DNA from 3 places in the Streptosporangium sp. G11 genome. Region 1 is predicted to be linked to each of the others. Evidence: riboswitches for the same ligand, from Rfam matches in the RefSeq annotation. Region 1 holds a riboswitch; each other region holds the start of a gene.
The links. Region 1 has a riboswitch for cobalamin ahead of ACSDR0_RS09280 (ribonucleoside-diphosphate reductase subunit alpha). Riboswitches for the same ligand answer to the same signal wherever they lie in the genome.

Region 1 (3,266 bases):
GACGAGATAGCGGTTGACCTGGAGAAACTCCCCCGAGAGGGTCTCACGCTTGAAGACGTTGGAGACCTGCGGCTCGATGCACTCGTAGCAGCCCGCGATGGAGGCGATCGTGGCCGTCGGCGCGATCGCGATCATCAGCGAGTTGCGCAGGCCGGTCCCGGCGACCCGCTCCCTGACCTCCGCCCACTCCTTCGACCTCGCCGCCCCGTAGTGGTCGGGGTGGAGCACCCCGGCGGCGGCCCTGGTCTCCTCGTACGAGGGATGGCGGCCCCGCTCGACGGCCAGGTCGGAGGAGGTCCGGTAGGCGGCGAGCGCGATCTCCTCGGAGATCCGGGTGGACAGCTCCAGGGCGCGCGGCGAGTCGAACGGCAGCCGCAGCGTGAACAGCACGTCGGCCAGGCCCATCACGCCGAGCCCGATCGGGCGCCATCTCTGGTTGGCGGCCCTCGCCTCGGGGGTCGGGTAGAAACCCAGGTCGATGGTGCGGTCGAGGAACCGCACGGCGGTACGGACGGTCGCGCGCAGCCTGACCCAGTCGACGGCGCTCCCGGCGTCCCCGGCGCTCCCGGCGTCCCCGATGCTCCCGGCGTCCGCGGACAGGTGGGCGGCGAGGTTGATCGAGCCGAGGTTGCAGACGGCGGTCTCGCCGTCGCCGGTGACCTCCAGGATCTCGGTGCAGAGGTTCGACAGGTGGATGACGTTCTCCGGCCTGGCCGTCTGGTTGGAGGTCCGGTTGGCCGCGTCCTTGAAGGTCATCCAGCCGTTGCCGGTCTGGGCGAGCGTCCGCATCATCCGCCCGTACAGGGCGCGGGCGGGGATCTGCCGGGTGAACCTGCCCTCGGCCTCGGCGGCCCGGTAGGCGTCGTCGAACGCGGTGCCGTACAGGTCGGTGAGGTGCGGCACCTCCTTGGGGTCGAACAGCGACCAGACGCCGTCGGCCTCGACCCGGCGCATGAACTCGTCGGGGATCCAGTTGGCCAGGTTCAAGTTGTGCGTGCGGCGGGCCTCCTCGCCGGTGTTGTCGCGCAGCTCCAGGAACTCCTCGACGTCGGCGTGCCAGGGCTCCAGGTAGACGCAGGCCGCGCCCTTGCGGCGGCCTCCCTGGTTGACCGCGGCGACGCTGGAGTCGAGCGTGCGCAGCCAGGGCACGATGCCGTTGGAGTGGCCGTTGGTGCCCCGGATCAGCGAGCCCCGCGAGCGGACCCTGGTCCAGGCGATCCCGATGCCCCCCGCGTACTTCGACAGCCGCGCGACCTGACCGTAGCGCTCGTAGATGGACTCCAGCTCGTCGCGGGGCGAGTCGAGCAGGAAGCACGAGGAGAGCTGGGGCCTGCGGGAGCCGGAGTTGAACAGCGTGGGCGAGCTGGGCAGGTAGGACAGGGTGGCCATGAGCGCGTACAGCTCGGCGGCCTCCTCGACGGTCTCGGACAGGCCGCAGGCCACCCGGAGGAAGAAGTGCTGCGGGCGCTCCAGGACCTTGCGGGTCCGCGGGTGGCGCAGCAGGTAGCGGTCGTAGACGGTGCGCAGCCCGAAGTACTCGAACCTGGCGTCGGCCTCCGGATCGACCATCGCGTCCAGGACTCCGGCGTGGGCGGCCACGAACTCAGCGAGACCGTCCTGGATCAATCCCGCCTCGTGGGTCGCGGCGATGGACTCGGAGAAACGGCGGACGCCGTGCTCGGCGGCCTCGTCGGCGATCAGCTCGGCCAGCATCGCGGCGGCGACCCGGGAGTTGCCGGGATCGGTGATCACCCGGGCGGCCGCCTCGTCGATGGCCAGCCTGCGGTCGTCCGCCGCGCTCACCGCGCTCGCGACACCGCCGGTGTCGCCGCCGTCGTTCGCGGTCGCCGCCGTGCTCCCCGCCGCGCTTCCCGTCGCGGTCGCCACGGTGCTCTCCGCCGCGGTCTCCGCCGCGCTCCCCGCCGCGGTCTCCGCCAATGCCTGTGTCACGTGGTGCCCCTCGCTCGCTCGAACTTCCCCGTACGGCTTCGCCGGATGGGCACGCGTCCGCGAGCGATCCCGGGCACGCCGGATCGCCTCGTTCCGCGGACCCTCCCACGAGGCCCTGGACAATCACGTCACCGGCAGGTCTTCGGACTCACGGGCGCACTGCGCATGCCTACCGGCCGTCGCTTCCCAGGCATGGTTCGCCCAGTGCTCAATGACGGCTTTCGTTCCCGTTCACCGCTGCGGGGCAGTCCCGGAATCTCACCGGGTTCCCTCTTGCCTCGCCCCCCGCGGGGCGAACCAGCAACGAGCAGGATCCTACATCTAGGGGCGCCTGACGCAACTACCCCAACAGGTTGTGTCGGAGGACTTCAACAACCCGAGCTCGTGAAGCACACCGCGGGTGCGGGCCGTCTCGGTGGAGAGCCACTTGCGGAACTCGTCGCCGCTGAGATAGACCCGGCTCCAGCCGTGGGCCGCGCACAGGGCACGCCAGCGTGGCGCGGCGTCGATCCTGTCACACAGGGCGATCGCGGCGTCCCGGTCCCCCGGGCTCATGCCCTTGGGGCCCAGCAGGCCGCACCAGTCGCTGTACTCCAGCCGGACGTCGACCTCCATGAGCGTCGGCGCGTCGATCCCGTCGATCCGGCCGCCGGAGGAGACCACCAGGGGGCGCAGACGGCCCGCCGCGATCTCGGGCCGCAGGGCGCGCGCCGACCCCAGCAGGGCTGCCACCCGGCCGACCTGGAGCGCCTCGGCGGCGTCCTCGGGGGCGAGGTATCCGGCGTACTCGAGCAGCCGGGTGTCCACCCCCAGGCACTTGCCGATCATGCCGTAGAGCACGTGGTCGGAACCGCCCTCCGACCGGCCGCCGACCGCCAGCCCCGCCGGGTTCCGGCGCAGCCGCGCGGCGAAGTCCTCGAAGGTCCGCAGGTTGGAGCCGGAGGGGACGACCAGGACCGCCCAGTCGCCGACCAGGCGGGCGAGGGGGGTGGCGGCGTTCACCACGGCGGCGGTGTTGGCGATCTCCGCGGCGGCCACCATCGGCATCGCGGTGACGAGCAGCCTGCCCTCGCGCGCGAAGGGGCCCCGGAAGACGCCGAACGCGTCGCGCGGGGCCGAGCCCAGGGCACCCGCCCGCTCGACGGCCATGGCGGTACGCGCCAGTCCCGACTGGACCAGGACGGTCGCCAGCCTGCCCGCGATCCCGTCCCAGCCGTGGCCGTCGGCGATCGGCTCGAAAACGAACAGGCGCTTCACCGTCGCGTCGGCGCCGCCGTCCGCGTCGCAACCCGCGGCGACCACGACCCCCGCAGCCA
Region 2 (3,266 bases), on a different contig from region 1:
TTCCCCGCCGTGGGGCGCCGCGCCGGGGTCGCCGAGCCAGGAGGCGAGCGCCTCGGGTTCGGCGGCCTCGACCTCGCCGAGCGTCATGCCGCTCCAGCGGCCGTAATCACAGTCGGCCAGCAACGGGTCGTGCTCGGCCCGCAGACCGAGCGCCGCCGCCGTCTGGACGCAGCGCAGCTCGGCGGGGCAGGCCGCGGGACCGGCGCCGAAGTCCCCTGCCATCTTCTCGGCCCGGCGCAGGCCGCGTTCGTCGAGCGACTCGTCGCCCGGGAACGCGGCCCGTACCGTCGCCGAGGTGGAGGCGTGGCAGACCAGGAGCAGGCGGGTGACCCCCGAGGGGGTCGTCACACCGGGCCGCGCCTGCGAGCGGCGAAGGCGAACAGCGCGCCGACGCCGGCCCAGAAGACCACCTGGGTTCCTATGGAGGCGACCCGGAAGTCCCACAGGAGGTCGGCGGGGAAGCCCTGGGGCACCTCCGAGATCTCCGGCAGGAGGATCCAGGCCGCGACGACGGGGATCAGCACCGCGGCGCCCGCCGACAGCCAGCGCACCCACGGTTCGCTCCGCGAGGCGTAGCGGTAGGCGGCGATGCCCGCGGCGACGGCGAGGATTCCGATGACCACGGCGACCAGGTAGAGCACGGTGCGCTGGTTGATGGTCTCCGGGTCACCGACGGCCGGTGGATTGGCGGGATATTTCACGAAGGGGATGAGGACGACGGAGGTGAACGCGGCGGCGGCGAGGCTCACCGCGAGCACCGGTTCCGAGCGGGGTCCCGCCCGGCCGCGTACGGCCGCGTAGACGAGGGAGAACAGGCCCCCGACCGCGAGGCCGTACAGGCCGAGGGCGAGGAAGAGCCCGAAGCGCTGCCCGTCCCTGCTGACCAGGGCCTCCTCCCCGTCGTGGGAGTGGGCCGCGGCCTCGGTGTCGTCGTGCGATTCGGCCGGGGCGGCGGCCGCGGCGGCCGCCTCCTCCAGCGCGATGGCCTGGTCGATGCGCGGTTCGCCGACGGTGTAGGCGAAGACTGCCGCGAGCAGCCCTGCGAGCAGTCCGACGACGAGGCCCCGGACGATGAGTTTGGTGATCACCTGTGGCTCAGTGGCACGGCACGCCGAGCAGGTGACGCCCGTCGTGCATGAGTTCGTGCAGGTAGTTTCCCGCCTGTGAGATCGCGCCCTGGTCGAAGGTGACCAGGTAGGCGAGGAGCAGCAGCACCGGTACGGCGAGCAGCCAGCGGGTGAGCGAGGGCCATGGGATGGGCTGGGTGTGCGGTGCCGAGATCTGGCTCACGGCCACCTCCTCCGGGATTGACGCGTCCCTTTTCGTAGGTCGGTGGCGGCCGAGTCTGACCTGACTTCCGGCTCCGGGGAGCCGGTCACAGTGGCGCGACCGCACCGGAATCTCACCGGATTTCCCTCGCACCGCCACAAAACACCCGGAACGTATCCCGGTTCTCCGTCCCCCGTCAATCCGGATGTCCGCTTTGACGGGATCTGATGTAACGAAGCCCCCTGATGGGCCCTCGGGTACGCCGAGGGGGGAGGCGGCCCGGCCGGGCCGCCTCCCCCCTCGCGAGAGTCACTGCTCGCCGGTCAGCGCCGTCACCAGCTCCGCGGCGGTACGGCAGCGGTCGAACAGCTCGCCCACATGGGCCTTGGTGCCGCGCAGCGGCTCAAGGGTGGGGACGCGCTGCAACGACTCGCGGCCGGGGATGTCGAAGATGACCGAGTCCCAGGAGGCCGCGGCCACCGACTCGCTGTACTGGCTCAGGCATCGGCCGCGGAAGTAGGCCCGGGTGTCGTTGGGCGGCACCTCGATGGCCCTCTGGACCTCTTCCTCGGTGACCAGGCGCTGCATGCGGCCCCGGGCGACCAGCCGGTTGTAGAGCCCCCGGTCGGGACGGATGTCGGAGTACTGGAGATCGACGAGCTGCAGGCGCGGGTGCGACCAGGAAAGGCCGTCACGGGTGCGGTAGCCCTCCAGGAGCTCCAGCTTGGCCACCCAGTCGAGCTCCCCGGACAGCTGCATCGGGTCTTCCGCCAGGCGGGTGAGGACCGACTCCCAGCGCTCCAGGATGTCCTTGGTGGGCTCGTCCAGGCCGTTGGCGCTGCGCTCCTCGGCGTACTTGCGCGCGAGCTCCAGGTATTCCATCTGGAGCTGCACGGCCGTCAGCCTGCGGCCGTCGCGCATGGCGATCTCGTACTTGAGCGTGGGGTCGTGCGAGACCGCGCGCAGGGCCTGGACGGGGTTGTCCACGGCCAGGTCGCGGGTGAAGTAGTTGTCCTCGATCATGGCCAGGACCAGCGCGGTCGATCCCAGCTTCAGGTAGGTCGAGATCTCCGACATGTTGGCGTCGCCGATGATGACGTGCAGCCGGCGGTATTTCTCCGGGTCGGCGTGGGGCTCGTCCCGGGTGTTGATGATCGGCCGCTTGAGCGTCGTCTCCAGGCCCACCTCGACCTCGAAGAAGTCGGCCCGCTGGCTGATCTGGAAGCCCTCGCCCCGGGAGTCCTGGCCGATGCCGACCTTGCCCGCCCCGGTGACGACCTGCCGGGAGACGAAGAACGGCGTCAGGTGCCTGACGATGTCGGCGAACGAGGTGGCCCGGCGCATGAGGTAGTTCTCGTGGCAGCCGTAGGAGGCGCCCTTGTTGTCGGTGTTGTTCTTGTAGAGCTGGATCGGGGCGTTGGCCGGCATCGCCGAGGCGCGGACCGCCGCGTCGTGCATCACCCGCTCGCCCGCCTTGTCCCAGATCACCGCCGCCCGAGGATTGGTGCACTCGGGCGTGGAGTATTCGGGATGGGCGTGGTCCACGTACAGCCGGGCCCCGTTGGTGAGGATCACGTTCGCCAGGCCGAGGTCCTCGTCGGTCAGCTGGCTCTGGTCGGCCACCTCCCGCGCGAGGTCGAACCCCCGGGCGTCCCGCAGCGGGTTCTCCTCCTCGAAGTCCCATCGCGCGCGCCGGGCCCTGGCGGCCGAGGCCGCCAGATAGGCGTTCACGACCTGAGAGGAGGTCACCATCGCGTTGGCCCCCGGCTGTCCGGGCACGGAGATGCCGTATTCGGTCTCGATGCCCATCACCCGCCGTACCGTCATGCGCACCCTCTGTTCGTCAGGGACTGTTTCTCTCCGTGGTATCTATTCCCGACCCTAGACCCTTCACTATGCCCGGTGGTCGGACAGTTATGGCACCGAAGCCTTTTCGCCCGTTGCGAGGGGAATCGAGGAGAGCGCGGGGAGCTGTGACGTGGACGGCGATGCGGCCC
Region 3 (3,266 bases), on a different contig from region 1:
TCCTGCCCGCCCGCGGCGATCAGCGCGTGGATGAGCGCGTCGCCGTCCTGCCCGGTCACCCCGGGCAGCTCGCCCTCGGCGCCGATGTCGTAGCCGCGCTCGCGGAGCGCGGCCAGCAGCCGCACCAGGCTGGCCGGGGTGTCCAGGCCGACGGCGTTGCCGATGCGGGCGTGCTTGGTGGGGTAGGCCGACAGCATCAGCACCAGCCGCCGCTCGGCGGGCGGGATGTGCCGCAGCGCGGCGTGGCGCACGGCGATGCCCGCCACGCGCGAGGCCCGCTCGGGGTCGGCCACGTAGACGGTCAGCCCGTCCTCGTCGATCTCCTTGAAGGAGAACGGCACCGTGATGATCCGCCCGTCGAACTCGGGGATCGCGACCTGGGTGGCGGCGTCCAGCGGGGACAGGCCGTCGTCGTTGTCCTCCCAGGAGGCCCGGCTGCTCGTCAGGCACAGGCCCTGCAGGATCGGCACGTCCAGCTCGGCGAGCGCGCCGACGTCCCAGGCCTCGTCGTCCCCGCCCGCCGACGCGGTCGCCGGGCGGGTGCCTCCCGCGGCGAGTACGGTCACCACCAGGGCGTCCACCGTGCGCAGGACCTCCACCAGGCCGGGCTCGGCGGTGCGCAGGGAGGCGCAGTACACCGGCAGTGCCCGCGCGCCCGCGTCCTCGATCGCCGAGCAGAGCGCCTCGACGAAGGCGGTGTTCCCCGCCACGTGGTGGGCCCGGTAGTAGAGCACCCCGACGACGGGCCCGTCCTGGTCGCGCGCCTCGCGCTCCAGCGTCCCCCACGTGGGGGTGGGCTCGGGCGCGGCGAACCCGTGGCCGGTGAGCAGCAGCGTGTCGGACAGGAAGTGGTGCAGCTCGGTCAGGTTGGCCGGGCCGCCGTGGGCGAGGTAGGCGTGCGCCTCGGCGCAGACCCCGCCCGGCACGGTGGACAGCTCCATCAGCTCGGCGTCCGGCGCCTGCTCGCCGCCGAGGACGACGACGGGCCTGGGCCCGGCGAGCAGGGCGTCCAGGCCCTCCTCCCAGGCGCGGCGCCCGCCGAGCAGGCGGACCACGACCAGGTCGGCGCCCTCCAGCAGTGGCGGGAGGTCGGCGGCGGCGAGCCTGGCGGGGTTGCCGAGCCGGTAGTCGGCGCCGCTCGCGCGAGCGCTCAGCAGGTCGGTGTCGGAGGTCGAGAGCAGGAGGATCACACGCCACACTCCAGGAGAGGCAGGGCGGTACGGCCCAGGGGTGCCACGGCGTGGCGGGGGAACGGCGATGCCACGGCGTAGCGGGAAAACGGCGATGCCACGGCATGGCGGGGGAACGGCGAAAAGCGCACGGAGCTTCCTCCCTCGGGGTCCTCGCCCCGGGTCGTCGTCGGCCGCGACGGCTGGAGTCTCCTGGCTCCCGGATCGGTGCTCACCCCGGCCTTCCCGTCCGTCGTCGGACAGTGGCCCGGGTGGGGTTCGCTCCCCGGTTACAGTGGCGGGACCGCGCCGGAATCACACCGGCTTCCTCCCTTTGCCGTCGCCACCGATGACACTACGGCAGTCCGGTTCGTTGCAAGAAACTGGCGTTAACATCCTCTGAGTGTTCATTGCCGACTTTTCCGGACGATCGCGACTCGACGCGTGCCCCGGGGCGCTTCAGGTCCATGCCGCCGCGGACGGCGGCCTGGCCCGCGTCCGCGTGCCCGGAGGCCGTCTGACCCCCTTCCAGCTGCGCGAGCTCGCCGACGCCGCCTCCGCGTACGGCGGCGGCGTCATCGAGCTGACCTCCCGCGCGAACGTCCAGGTACGCGGCCTCGGCCCGGAGAGTCCTGACAGCGGTACGGGGAGCGGATTCGCCGCGCGGATGGCGGAGGCGGGCCTGCTGCCCTCGGCGACGCACGAGCGGGTACGCAACATCCTCGCCTCCCCGCTGACCGGGCTGGACGGGCTGACCGGGCTGGACGTCGCGGGCGGCACGGGCGGCACGGGCCGTACGAACCACGCGGGCGGCGGGATCGCCGACGTCACCCCGCTGATCGGCGAGCTGGACCGGCGGCTGTGCGCCCGGCCCGCCCTCGCCGCCCTGCCCGGACGGTTCATGTTCGCCCTCGACGACGGCCGGGGGGACGTGGCCGGTCTGGGGGCGGACGCCGGGATCCTGCCGACGGGACCGGACGAGGCCGCGCTGATCCTCGCCGGGACCGACAGCGGGCTGCGCGTCCCACTGGGCGGAGCCGTGACCGCCCTGCTCGCCGCCGCCGAGGCGTTCCTCGACGAGCTGTCCACCCGGGACGTCACCGCGTGGCGGATCTCCGAACTTCCCGACGGCCCCTCCCTGATCGCCGTCCGCGTGCGAACCGCCCTGGGGATCTCCGGTACGGCGCCCTTCGAACCGGTGAGACCGCGAGCGGCGACCCTCGGGCCGGTCGGGGTCGTCGGGAGCGCGGACGTGACCGGAGTCGGAGCCGGGATCGAGGGAAACCCCGGAGGCGGCGGCAGGGGTGGCACCGGGGGCGGAGACGCGCGGGTCGCGCTCGGGGTGGCGGTCCCGCTGGGGCGGCTGACCTCCGCGTCGGCACGACTGCTCGCGGACGCCGCCTCGGGCGGGGAGATCCGGCTCACGCCGTGGCGGGGCGTGGTCCTGCCCGGCCTGGACGGCGCCGAGGTCGCGGGCACCGCCGCCCGGCTGGAGGCCGCCGGGCTGATCGTCGACCCCGGCTCCCCGTGGATCGGCGTGACGGCCTGCACCGGCCGCCCAGGCTGCGCCAAGTCCCTGGCCGACGTCCAGGCCGACGCGGCCACCGCCATCGGCATGGCCCAGCCGTCCGCCGCCCCGCCGTCCGGTGGCAGACCGCCCAGGGGCGAGCCGCCCGAGGACAGGTCGTCCAAGAGCGAGCCGTCCAAAGGTGAGCCGCCCGAGGTCAGGTCGTCCAGGGGTGAGCCGTCCAAGGACAGGTCGTTCAGGAGCGAGCCGTCCGAGGGGGGACCGCCTGTGGCCCCGCCGTCCGCGATCGGGCCGGGCACCGATACGCTCCCCGTGCACTGGGCGGGCTGCGCCAGGCGCTGCGGTCGCCCGAGAGGCCGGGTCGCGGACGTGGTCGCCACCGGCGACGGCTACCGCCTGGAACTGGACGGCACCGGCCTGACCTGCTCCGGCATCGAGGAGACCGCGGCCGCGGTGGCGGCCGCCAGAGGGGAACTGTGATCGACTACGTCCGCGACGGCGCGGAGATCTACCGCCGCTCCTTCGCCACCATCCGCGCGGAAGCCGACCTGGACGGCCTGCCCGCCGAC

Region 2: linked by a shared signal. The riboswitch ahead of ACSDR0_RS07700 (CbtB domain-containing protein) and the one ahead of ACSDR0_RS09280 (ribonucleoside-diphosphate reductase subunit alpha) in region 1 are both predicted to bind cobalamin.
Region 3: linked by a shared signal. The riboswitch ahead of cobN (cobaltochelatase subunit CobN) and the one ahead of ACSDR0_RS09280 (ribonucleoside-diphosphate reductase subunit alpha) in region 1 are both predicted to bind cobalamin.

What each region holds. Positions count from the first base shown of each region.
Region 1 covers NZ_JBPJUQ010000006.1:246,448-249,713, forward strand. The annotation lists gene ACSDR0_RS09280 (ribonucleoside-diphosphate reductase subunit alpha) at 1-1,950, opposite strand, end outside; cobalamin riboswitch at 2,067-2,267, opposite strand; gene ACSDR0_RS09285 (tripartite tricarboxylate transporter substrate-binding protein) at 2,272-3,266, opposite strand, start outside.
Region 2 covers NZ_JBPJUQ010000005.1:181,576-184,841, forward strand. The annotation lists gene ACSDR0_RS07690 (histidine phosphatase family protein) at 1-348, opposite strand, end outside; gene ACSDR0_RS07695 (CbtA family protein) at 345-1,088, opposite strand; gene ACSDR0_RS07700 (CbtB domain-containing protein) at 1,096-1,290, opposite strand; adenosylcobalamin (AdoCbl) riboswitch at 1,308-1,441, opposite strand; gene dop (depupylase/deamidase Dop) at 1,579-3,096, opposite strand; gene ACSDR0_RS07710 (acyltransferase family protein) at 3,184-3,266, opposite strand, start outside.
Region 3 covers NZ_JBPJUQ010000045.1:20,418-23,683, forward strand. The annotation lists gene cobN (cobaltochelatase subunit CobN) at 1-1,190, opposite strand, end outside; cobalamin riboswitch at 1,354-1,526, opposite strand; gene ACSDR0_RS32285 (precorrin-3B synthase) at 1,573-3,177, shown strand; gene ACSDR0_RS32290 (precorrin-8X methylmutase) at 3,174-3,266, shown strand, end outside.